2 regions of the Paenibacillus sp. S-38 genome follow, and region 1 is predicted to be linked to the other one. Evidence: a T-box and tRNA genes for the amino acid it is inferred to sense, from the RefSeq annotation. Region 1 holds a T-box; the other holds one or more tRNA genes.
The links. The T-box of region 1 lies ahead of trpS (tryptophan--tRNA ligase). A T-box ahead of a tRNA ligase gene usually reads a tRNA of that ligase, here a tRNA-Trp.

Region 1 (3,958 bases):
AGGGCCGCCGTTGGTTACAGGATGAAGGTCTGGAAGGCCAACGAGACCGTGAGAACGATGACGGCTGTCAGGACGGACAGAAGCAGGACGAACCGGGCCCGGAAGGCGGATAGGAGCATCAATGTGCTTTTCATGTCGATCATCGGTCCGAATACGAGGAAGGTGAGCAGAGAACCGGCCGAGAACGTCGTGGCGAAGGACGAGGCGACGAAGGCGTCGGAGGTGGAGCACAGCGACAGTACGAACGCGAGCCCCATCATGAAGAGGTGGGAGGACAGTTCTCCCTGTCCGATCGACACGAGGCTCTCCCGGTCCAGCACCGTCTGGATCGCGGCTGTCAGGAAGGCGCCGAAGATGAGATATTTGCCCATATCGAAAAACTCGTCGGAGGCATGCCCGAAAACGGAGAGGATGCGCATGACCCTGCTTCCGGAGGCAGCCTCTGCATGATCGTGGTGATGGTGATGATGCCCATGACGGTGATGCTCTCCATGGCTGTGCCGGTGGTCGAGACCGACATGACTGCGGTGCTCTCTGTGGCTGTGCCGGTGGTCGAGACCGGCATGACTGTGATGCTCTCCGTGGCTGTGCCGGTGATCGTGATGCGCATGGCCGCAGCTGCCGTCCTCGCAGTGGGCGTGCACGTCGGGGCCGGCGTTTACTTGAGCGGCGGAAGAGCCGGAGCCGGTGGCTGTCCCGGACGGCGAACGGAGCGGGTTCCGCTTCACGAAGCGGTACACGAGAAGCCCGACGGCGACCGCCGTGATGAAGGCCATCCCCATCCGGGAGTACGCGATCTCCGGCCGGCTGCGGAACGCCATGTATGTCGAAGCGTAGACGACCGGGTTGATGATGGGCCCGGCGAGGATGAAGACGACCGCCACATAGGCGGGCATTCCCTTCTGCATAAGCCGGCGGATCACGGGGATCATGCCGCACTCGCACAGCGGGAAGATCAGCCCGAGCACGCAGGCGAACAGGATGCCGAGCACGGGGTTCTTCGGCGTGAAGCGGCGTACGGCCGCCTCGGAGACGAAGCGCTGCAGCAGGGCGGCGACGAACACGCCGAGCAGCACGAACGGCAGGGCCTCCAGGATGATGGAGATGAACAGGGTTTTGAAATTTCCAAGGGTGTCCCCCGTCAGGAAGGACAAGTCCGGCGCTTCCCGCTGCGTGAAGATGAGGAAGAGCATCATGATGCAGAGCAGGGCCAGAATATGGGTCAGCCATCGTTGAATGAGAATAGGCAACGGTCATTTCTCCTTCTTTATCGTAATTATTATTATAGTCTATGTCCCAAAAAACGGATATAGGACAAAGGAAAGCCAATTCGGGAGTTGACAGCCGGGGGCCCGCTTCGGTACAATGACGCTTAATAAGCGATGACAGGAACAAGTAAGCGGAAGGGCGTTCTCCAGAGAGCCGGTGGGTGGTGCGAACCGGCGGGCGGCATCTGTCTGAATGGATCCTTGAGCTGACGGTTGAAGGTGCGCAGCGGGGCCGGGGCCCAGGCCATAGTTTCAAGTGCCGCTGTGATCAAGGTAGGCCGCTTCCGGTTCGCTCCCCGTTACAGGAGCCTGAAGGTTCGCATTACGTCCTCTTGCTGCAGCTGCAGTGATTGGGATACGCTTTTGCGGATAAATTAGGGTGGCACCACGGTCTCTCGTCCCTTGCGGCGGGAGGCCTTTTTGTATTTGCCGGAAATTCAAAGGAGGATTCGTTTCCCATGTCCAAATTGAGGGTATTGTCGGGGATGCAGCCCAGCGGGCAGCTGACGCTCGGGAATTATATCGGGGCGCTCAAGAACTATGTCAAGCTCCAGCATACGCATGACTGTTATTTTATGGTGGTGGATTTGCACGCGATCACCGTGCCCCAGGATCCTGCGGCCCTTAAGGAGCAGACGGAGTCCGTTGCGGCGGTCTACCTCGCGGCGGGCATCGATCCGAACGCGGCTACCGTGTTCCTGCAGTCCAGCGTGAAGGCCCATGCGGAGCTGGGATGGCTCCTGACGACGCTCACCTACATGGGTGAGCTCGAGCGGATGACGCAGTTCAAGGACAAGTCGGAAGGCAAGGAGTCGGTGGGCGCCGGATTGTTCACCTACCCGTCTTTGATGGCCGGGGACATCCTGCTCTACAACGGGGACCTCGTGCCTGTGGGCGAGGACCAGCGCCAGCATCTCGAGCTGACCCGCGACCTGGCGCACCGGTTCAATACGCGCTTCGGCGAGACGTTCAAGATCCCGCAGGGCTACATCCCTGAGGTAGGGGCCCGGATCATGTCGCTCGACGATGCGTCGAAGAAGATGAGCAAGAGTAACCCGAACGCGGGCAGTTACATTGCCCTGCTCGACGCGCCGGATGTCATCCGCAAGAAGATCTCGCGCGCGGTGACCGACTCGGGGCGTGAGGTGAAGTTCGACCCGCAGAACAAGCCGGAGGTCAGCAACCTGATCTCGATCTATACGCAGTGCACCGATCTCTCCATTGCGGAGGTCGAAGCGAAGTACGAGGGCCAAGGCTACGGTCCGTTCAAAAAAGACCTGGCGGAAGCCGTCGTCGGCCTGCTCGAGCCGATTCAGCAGCGGTACCGCGAGATCCGCGAGTCCGGCGAGCTGTATGATATCCTGCGCAGCGGCCGGGACCGCGCCGAGGCGGCTGCCGAAGCTACGATCCGCGAAGTGAAGCAGAAGATGGGCTTCGTTCAGCTGTAGGGCGGGGGTACGTCAACAGAAAAGCCCGTCCACGGTCATGGACGGGCTTTCCTGCTGCGCCGTAAGGCGTGATGAAGGAAGCGTGCGTCAAACGGCACACGCATGAGGGAGTGAGCTTGACATGATGCGGGCGGCTTGGCGTCCTATCGTGACCGAGCTTTAGGTGAGGGCGCCTAACGCTAAGCATCGAAGCTTGACTTGAGCGCCGATGAGCAGCACCAGACTGGCGCTTGATGTGAAGCGCTGGGGATACCGGCATGATTTTGAGCGTGCGTGCAGCACTTGCACTTGATCAATAAAGTAAGCCTGCTTGTTGTACGCACGGCTGCCGGTAAACAAATCGGGCTCGAACGCAGCAGAGTGCAGTAATGGGCTGCCTTACTAGGTGGCACCGGGGTAAACCGGCACGGGGAACTCCCAATCAGCCAGGAGATCGAGCCCATTTGAACATGCTGGCGCCGAACAGAGGGCCATGGCTTCTGCCGCTGCGCATATTCAGTGAATTCTGCAGACGATTCCTCAGAAATCGAAATAACGGAACTAGGATAGCTTATCGAGATATTTCCCTTCATTTCCCGGAAAATAGCGGAACTCAGATATCTTATCTGTACTGCATTCAGTGAAAAGCTGCCTCATTTCTACAAATAGCGAACTTCAGTTCCTCTATTTGAAGAATGAGCCCTCTGAAGAGAGTACATAACGAATCTGAGTTCCGTTATTTCTTTTTTGCCCCCCAGGTGAGGGAATGTGTTCTGAGTATAAGCATGTCTCAAGAAGCGCAGCCGCCTGTCCACCTATGTGGACGGGCATTTTGTGCTGGTACGGGGCGATGAAGAGACTAGCATGCTCACACAGACTCCATTCCCCCTTCGTATCGAAGTCTACATGCGCCCTTCGTACCGAAGCCTGCATTCCGCCCTTGGTACCGAAGTCCACATTCCGTCCTTGGTACCGAGGTCCACATTCCGCCCTTCGTACCGAAGCCCACATTCCGCCCTTGGTACCGAAGTCCACATTCCGCCCTTGGTACCGAAGCCACATTCCGCCCTTCGTACCGAGGCCTACATTCCGCCCTCAGTAACACCATGGCCTCCTGCGGTATCATGGCCTCCGCACGACCCGCCCCTTCAGCTCCGGAGGTACCGGCCTAAACACTGGGTCAGGGCATTCCGTCTCTCCCTTTGTTCCTGCAAACCCGAAGGCTTGTCCACCAAACTCCTACTGGCCGCTGCGTTTGCGCTG
Region 2 (3,958 bases), 520 kb from region 1:
GGTTGATCGTGAGGACAGCTGGACTGCATACAAGTGAGAATGCCGGTATGAGTAACGAAAAGATCAGTGAGAATCTGATCCGCCGAAAGCCTAAGGGTTCCTGAGGAAGGCTCGTCCGCTCAGGGTAAGTCGGGACCTAAGGCGAGGCCGAAAGGCGTAGTCGAAGGACAACAGGTTGAAATTCCTGTACCACCGTGAACCGTTATGAGCAATGGGGTGACGCAGAAGGATAGTGACGCGAGCTGATGGATGCTCGTCCAAGCAGTGAGGCTGATGTGCAGGCAAATCCGCACATCGATAAGGCTGAGCTGTGATGGGGAGGGAAACTTAAGTACCGAAGGTCATGAGTTCAGGCTGCCAAGAAAAGCCTCTAGCCAGGGAGAAGGTGCCCGTACCGCAAACCGACACAGGTAGGCGAGCAGAGCATGCTAAGGCGCGCGGAAGAACTCTCGTTAAGGAACTCGGCAAAATGACCCCGTAACTTCGGGAGAAGGGGTGCCTCGGTAGGGTGAATAGCCCGAGGGGGCCGCAGTGAAAAGGCCCAAGCGACTGTTTAGCAAAAACACAGGTCTGTGCGAAGCCGCAAGGCGAAGTATACGGGCTGACGCCTGCCCGGTGCTGGAAGGTTAAGGGGAGCGGTTAGGGGTAACCCGAAGCTGTGAACCGAAGCCCCAGTAAACGGCGGCCGTAACTATAACGGTCCTAAGGTAGCGAAATTCCTTGTCAGGTAAATTCTGACCCGCACGAATGGCGTAACGACTTGGGCGCTGTCTCGACGAGAGATCCGGTGAAATTTTAATACCTGTGAAGATGCAGGTTACCCGCGACAAGACGGAAAGACCCCATGGAGCTTTACTGCAGCTTGATATTGGACTTTGGTACGATCTGTACAGGATAGGTGGGAGCCTGAGAAGCCTGAGCGCCAGCTTGGGTGGAGGCGCCGTTGGGATACCACCCTGATCGTATCGGAGTTCTAACCTGGTACCGTGATCCGGTGCGGGGACAGTGTCAGGTGGGCAGTTTGACTGGGGCGGTCGCCTCCTAAAGCGTAACGGAGGCGCCCCAAGGTTCCCTCAGAATGGTTGGAAATCATTCGAAGAGTGCAAAGGCATAAGGGAGCTTGACTGCGAGACAAACAGGTCGAGCAGGGACGAAAGTCGGGCTTAGTGATCCGGTGGTACCGAATGGAAGGGCCATCGCTCAACGGATAAAAGCTACCCTGGGGATAACAGGCTTATCTCCCCCAAGAGTCCACATCGACGGGGAGGTTTGGCACCTCGATGTCGGCTCATCGCATCCTGGGGCTGAAGTAGGTCCCAAGGGTTGGGCTGTTCGCCCATTAAAGCGGTACGCGAGCTGGGTTCAGAACGTCGTGAGACAGTTCGGTCCCTATCTGTCGCGGGCGCAGGAAATTTGAGAGGAGCTGTCCTTAGTACGAGAGGACCGGGATGGACGTACCGCTGGTGTACCAGTTGTTCCGCCAGGAGCACGGCTGGATAGCCAAGTACGGACGGGATAAGCGCTGAAAGCATCTAAGCGTGAAGCCCCCCTCAAGATGAGATTTCCCAAGTCAGTAAGACCCCTTGTAGACGACGAGGTTGATAGGTTCGGGGTGGAAGCGCGGCAACGTGTGGAGCTGACGAATACTAATCGGTCGAGGGCTTATCCAACAGCTTCCGCAAGGAAGCGGCAGCAATACTAAGGTTTAGATCTTTAGCTAGCGAGTGAGGATATATCATTTTGGTAGTGACCTTTGTGCGAAGCACAACGGAACGCAAAATAATATACTCGAATGTATATCCAGTTTTCAAGGTACAAGCCTTGAATAACCGTTTGGTGATGATGGCGGAAGGGAACCACGCGTACCCATCCCGAACACGAACGTTAAGCCTTCCAGCGTCGATGGTACTTGGACCGCAGGGTCCTGGGAGAGTAGAACGTCGCCAAGCGGTACCACTTTCGTGGGATAAGCCGTAAGATTTAAACATCATGAGGGCCCTTAGCTCAGCTGGTTAGAGCGCACCCCTGATAAGGGTGAGGTCGGTGGTTCGAGTCCACTAGGGCCCATTTATAAGCAAGGCCCGTTGGTCAAGGGGTTAAGACACCTCCCTTTCACGGAGGTAACAGGGGTTCGAATCCCCTACGGGTCACCATATATGAACGCTTAGCTCAGCTGGGAGAGCATTACCTTGACAGGGTAAGGGTCGGCGGTTCGATCCCGTCAGCGTTCACCAAACTATCGCGGGGTGGAGCAGCCCGGTAGCTCGTCGGGCTCATAACCCGAAGGCCGCAGGTTCAAATCCTGCCCCCGCAACCAATACAGGGGCATAGTTTAAAGGTAGAACAAAGGTCTCCAAAACCTTTGGTGTGGGTTCGATTCCTGCTGCCCCTGCCAATTTTTCTTATTGGGGATTAGCCAAGCGGTAAGGCAACGGACTTTGACTCCGTCATGCCTAGGTTCGAATCCTAGATCCCCAGCCATTTTAGTTTGAGCCATTAGCTCAGTCGGTAGAGCACCTGACTTTTAATCAGGGTGTCGTAGGTTCGAGTCCTACATGGCTCACTTTTCATCTTTATTTGCTTCATGCGTTCGTGGCGGAATTGGCAGACGCGCTAGATTCAGGTTCTAGTGGGGTAACAGCCGTGGAGGTTCGAGTCCTCTCGAGCGCATCAGGTTGCGGAAGTGGCTCAGCGGTAGAGCATCGCCTTGCCAAGGCGAGGGTCGCGGGTTCGATTCCCGTCTTCCGCTCCATATTTTTCTTTGTTCCCTTAGCTCAGCTGGATAGAGCGTTTGACTACGAATCAAAAGGTCGGGAGTTCGAATCTCTCAGGGAACGTTTTTCTTATCCTATCGGGACGTAGCTCAGCTTGGTAGAGCACCTGGTTTGGGACCAGGGGGTCGCATGTTCAAATCGTGTCGTCCCGACCATTTCGGATACTCTGGGTACAGCATTGGCTGGACATGGAATATAGATATGAAATCACAAACGTGCTCTGGGTCTAGGGCACGTTTTTTTGCTTAAAAGCGTGGAAACCGACTGACGATTCAATAAAAAGCAGTATGGTGAAGTAGGGGTAACAAGAGATAACAAGAACAATTGTAAGCGCTTTGAAGTGGCAATAAAGACCATCTCAAACGGGTTGGGAGTGGGGAAAACAGGGAAGACTGATGACATGCTGGCACAAGGATGCCTATGGACTCGGAAGGGAAAGATCGGGCAGCGGTAAGAAGGAGAGGCGGGGGGACTGATGCCGTTTGAGATCATTCCAGTGAATGGTTTTATCCTCACTATAACTGAGTATAAACTTTTTTAATATAAATATCCCTTATTAGCCGGGAGCCTCTTGGATTTACTTTGACGTTGTCCAATTAAACCCATATAATGAAAAGGTGAATGTTAGAGGTACGTACGAAAGGGTGCTCCCCCCGATGGATCAGGATCAGGAAATCATGACGGTTGCCCAGGTAGCCAAATACTTGCAAATCAGTGAAATAACCACATATAAGCTGGTGAATGAAGGAGCCATCCCCGGATTCAAGATCGGTAGACACTGGAGAGTGAAGAAAGAAGACTTACAGGCAGTCATTGAGAAATTGAAGCGAGGCGAACGGCTCTCATACTAAATAGAGCAGGTGAAAGGATTGCACATGGACGAGATCAGCGCAAAGGCTCAAAACGCAGAAGAACGCGGAACACCGAAACATAACGTAAAAATCATCGCTCTCGGCGGTTTGGGCGAAATCGGAAAGAACATGTATGTCATCGAATACGGCGAAGAGATTGTTGTCGTGGACGCGGGTGTAAAATTCCCTAGAAGCGACCTGCCGGGTGTCGACTATGTCATTCCGAATATCGAGTATTTGGTTCAACATCAGGATAAAGTGAAGGGTATCTTCCTGACACACGGCCATGAGGATCATATCGGCGGTCTGCCGTTCATCCTCAGGGAGCTTCGT

Region 2: it has a tRNA-Trp gene. The T-box ahead of trpS (tryptophan--tRNA ligase) is inferred to sense a tRNA for this amino acid. The anticodon was not compared.

Annotation. Positions count from the first base shown of each region.
Region 1 is NZ_CP187970.1:1,256,803-1,260,760, forward strand. It holds gene ACP26L_RS05990 (permease) at 15-1,250, opposite strand; T-box leader at 1,374-1,674, shown strand; gene trpS (tryptophan--tRNA ligase) at 1,727-2,716, shown strand; gene ACP26L_RS06000 (DUF5325 family protein) at 3,935-3,958, opposite strand, start outside.
Region 2 is NZ_CP187970.1:732,544-736,501, forward strand. It holds rRNA gene ACP26L_RS03475 (23S ribosomal RNA) at 1-1,670, shown strand, start outside; rRNA gene rrf (5S ribosomal RNA) at 1,833-1,949, shown strand; tRNA gene ACP26L_RS03485 (tRNA-Ile) at 1,994-2,067, shown strand; tRNA gene ACP26L_RS03490 (tRNA-Glu) at 2,079-2,153, shown strand; tRNA gene ACP26L_RS03495 (tRNA-Val) at 2,159-2,234, shown strand; tRNA gene ACP26L_RS03500 (tRNA-Met) at 2,241-2,317, shown strand; tRNA gene ACP26L_RS03505 (tRNA-Trp) at 2,322-2,395, shown strand; tRNA gene ACP26L_RS03510 (tRNA-Gln) at 2,407-2,481, shown strand; tRNA gene ACP26L_RS03515 (tRNA-Lys) at 2,491-2,563, shown strand; tRNA gene ACP26L_RS03520 (tRNA-Leu) at 2,587-2,670, shown strand; tRNA gene ACP26L_RS03525 (tRNA-Gly) at 2,678-2,752, shown strand; tRNA gene ACP26L_RS03530 (tRNA-Arg) at 2,764-2,837, shown strand; tRNA gene ACP26L_RS03535 (tRNA-Pro) at 2,853-2,929, shown strand; gene ACP26L_RS03540 (helix-turn-helix domain-containing protein) at 3,431-3,625, shown strand; gene rnjA (ribonuclease J1) at 3,650-3,958, shown strand, end outside.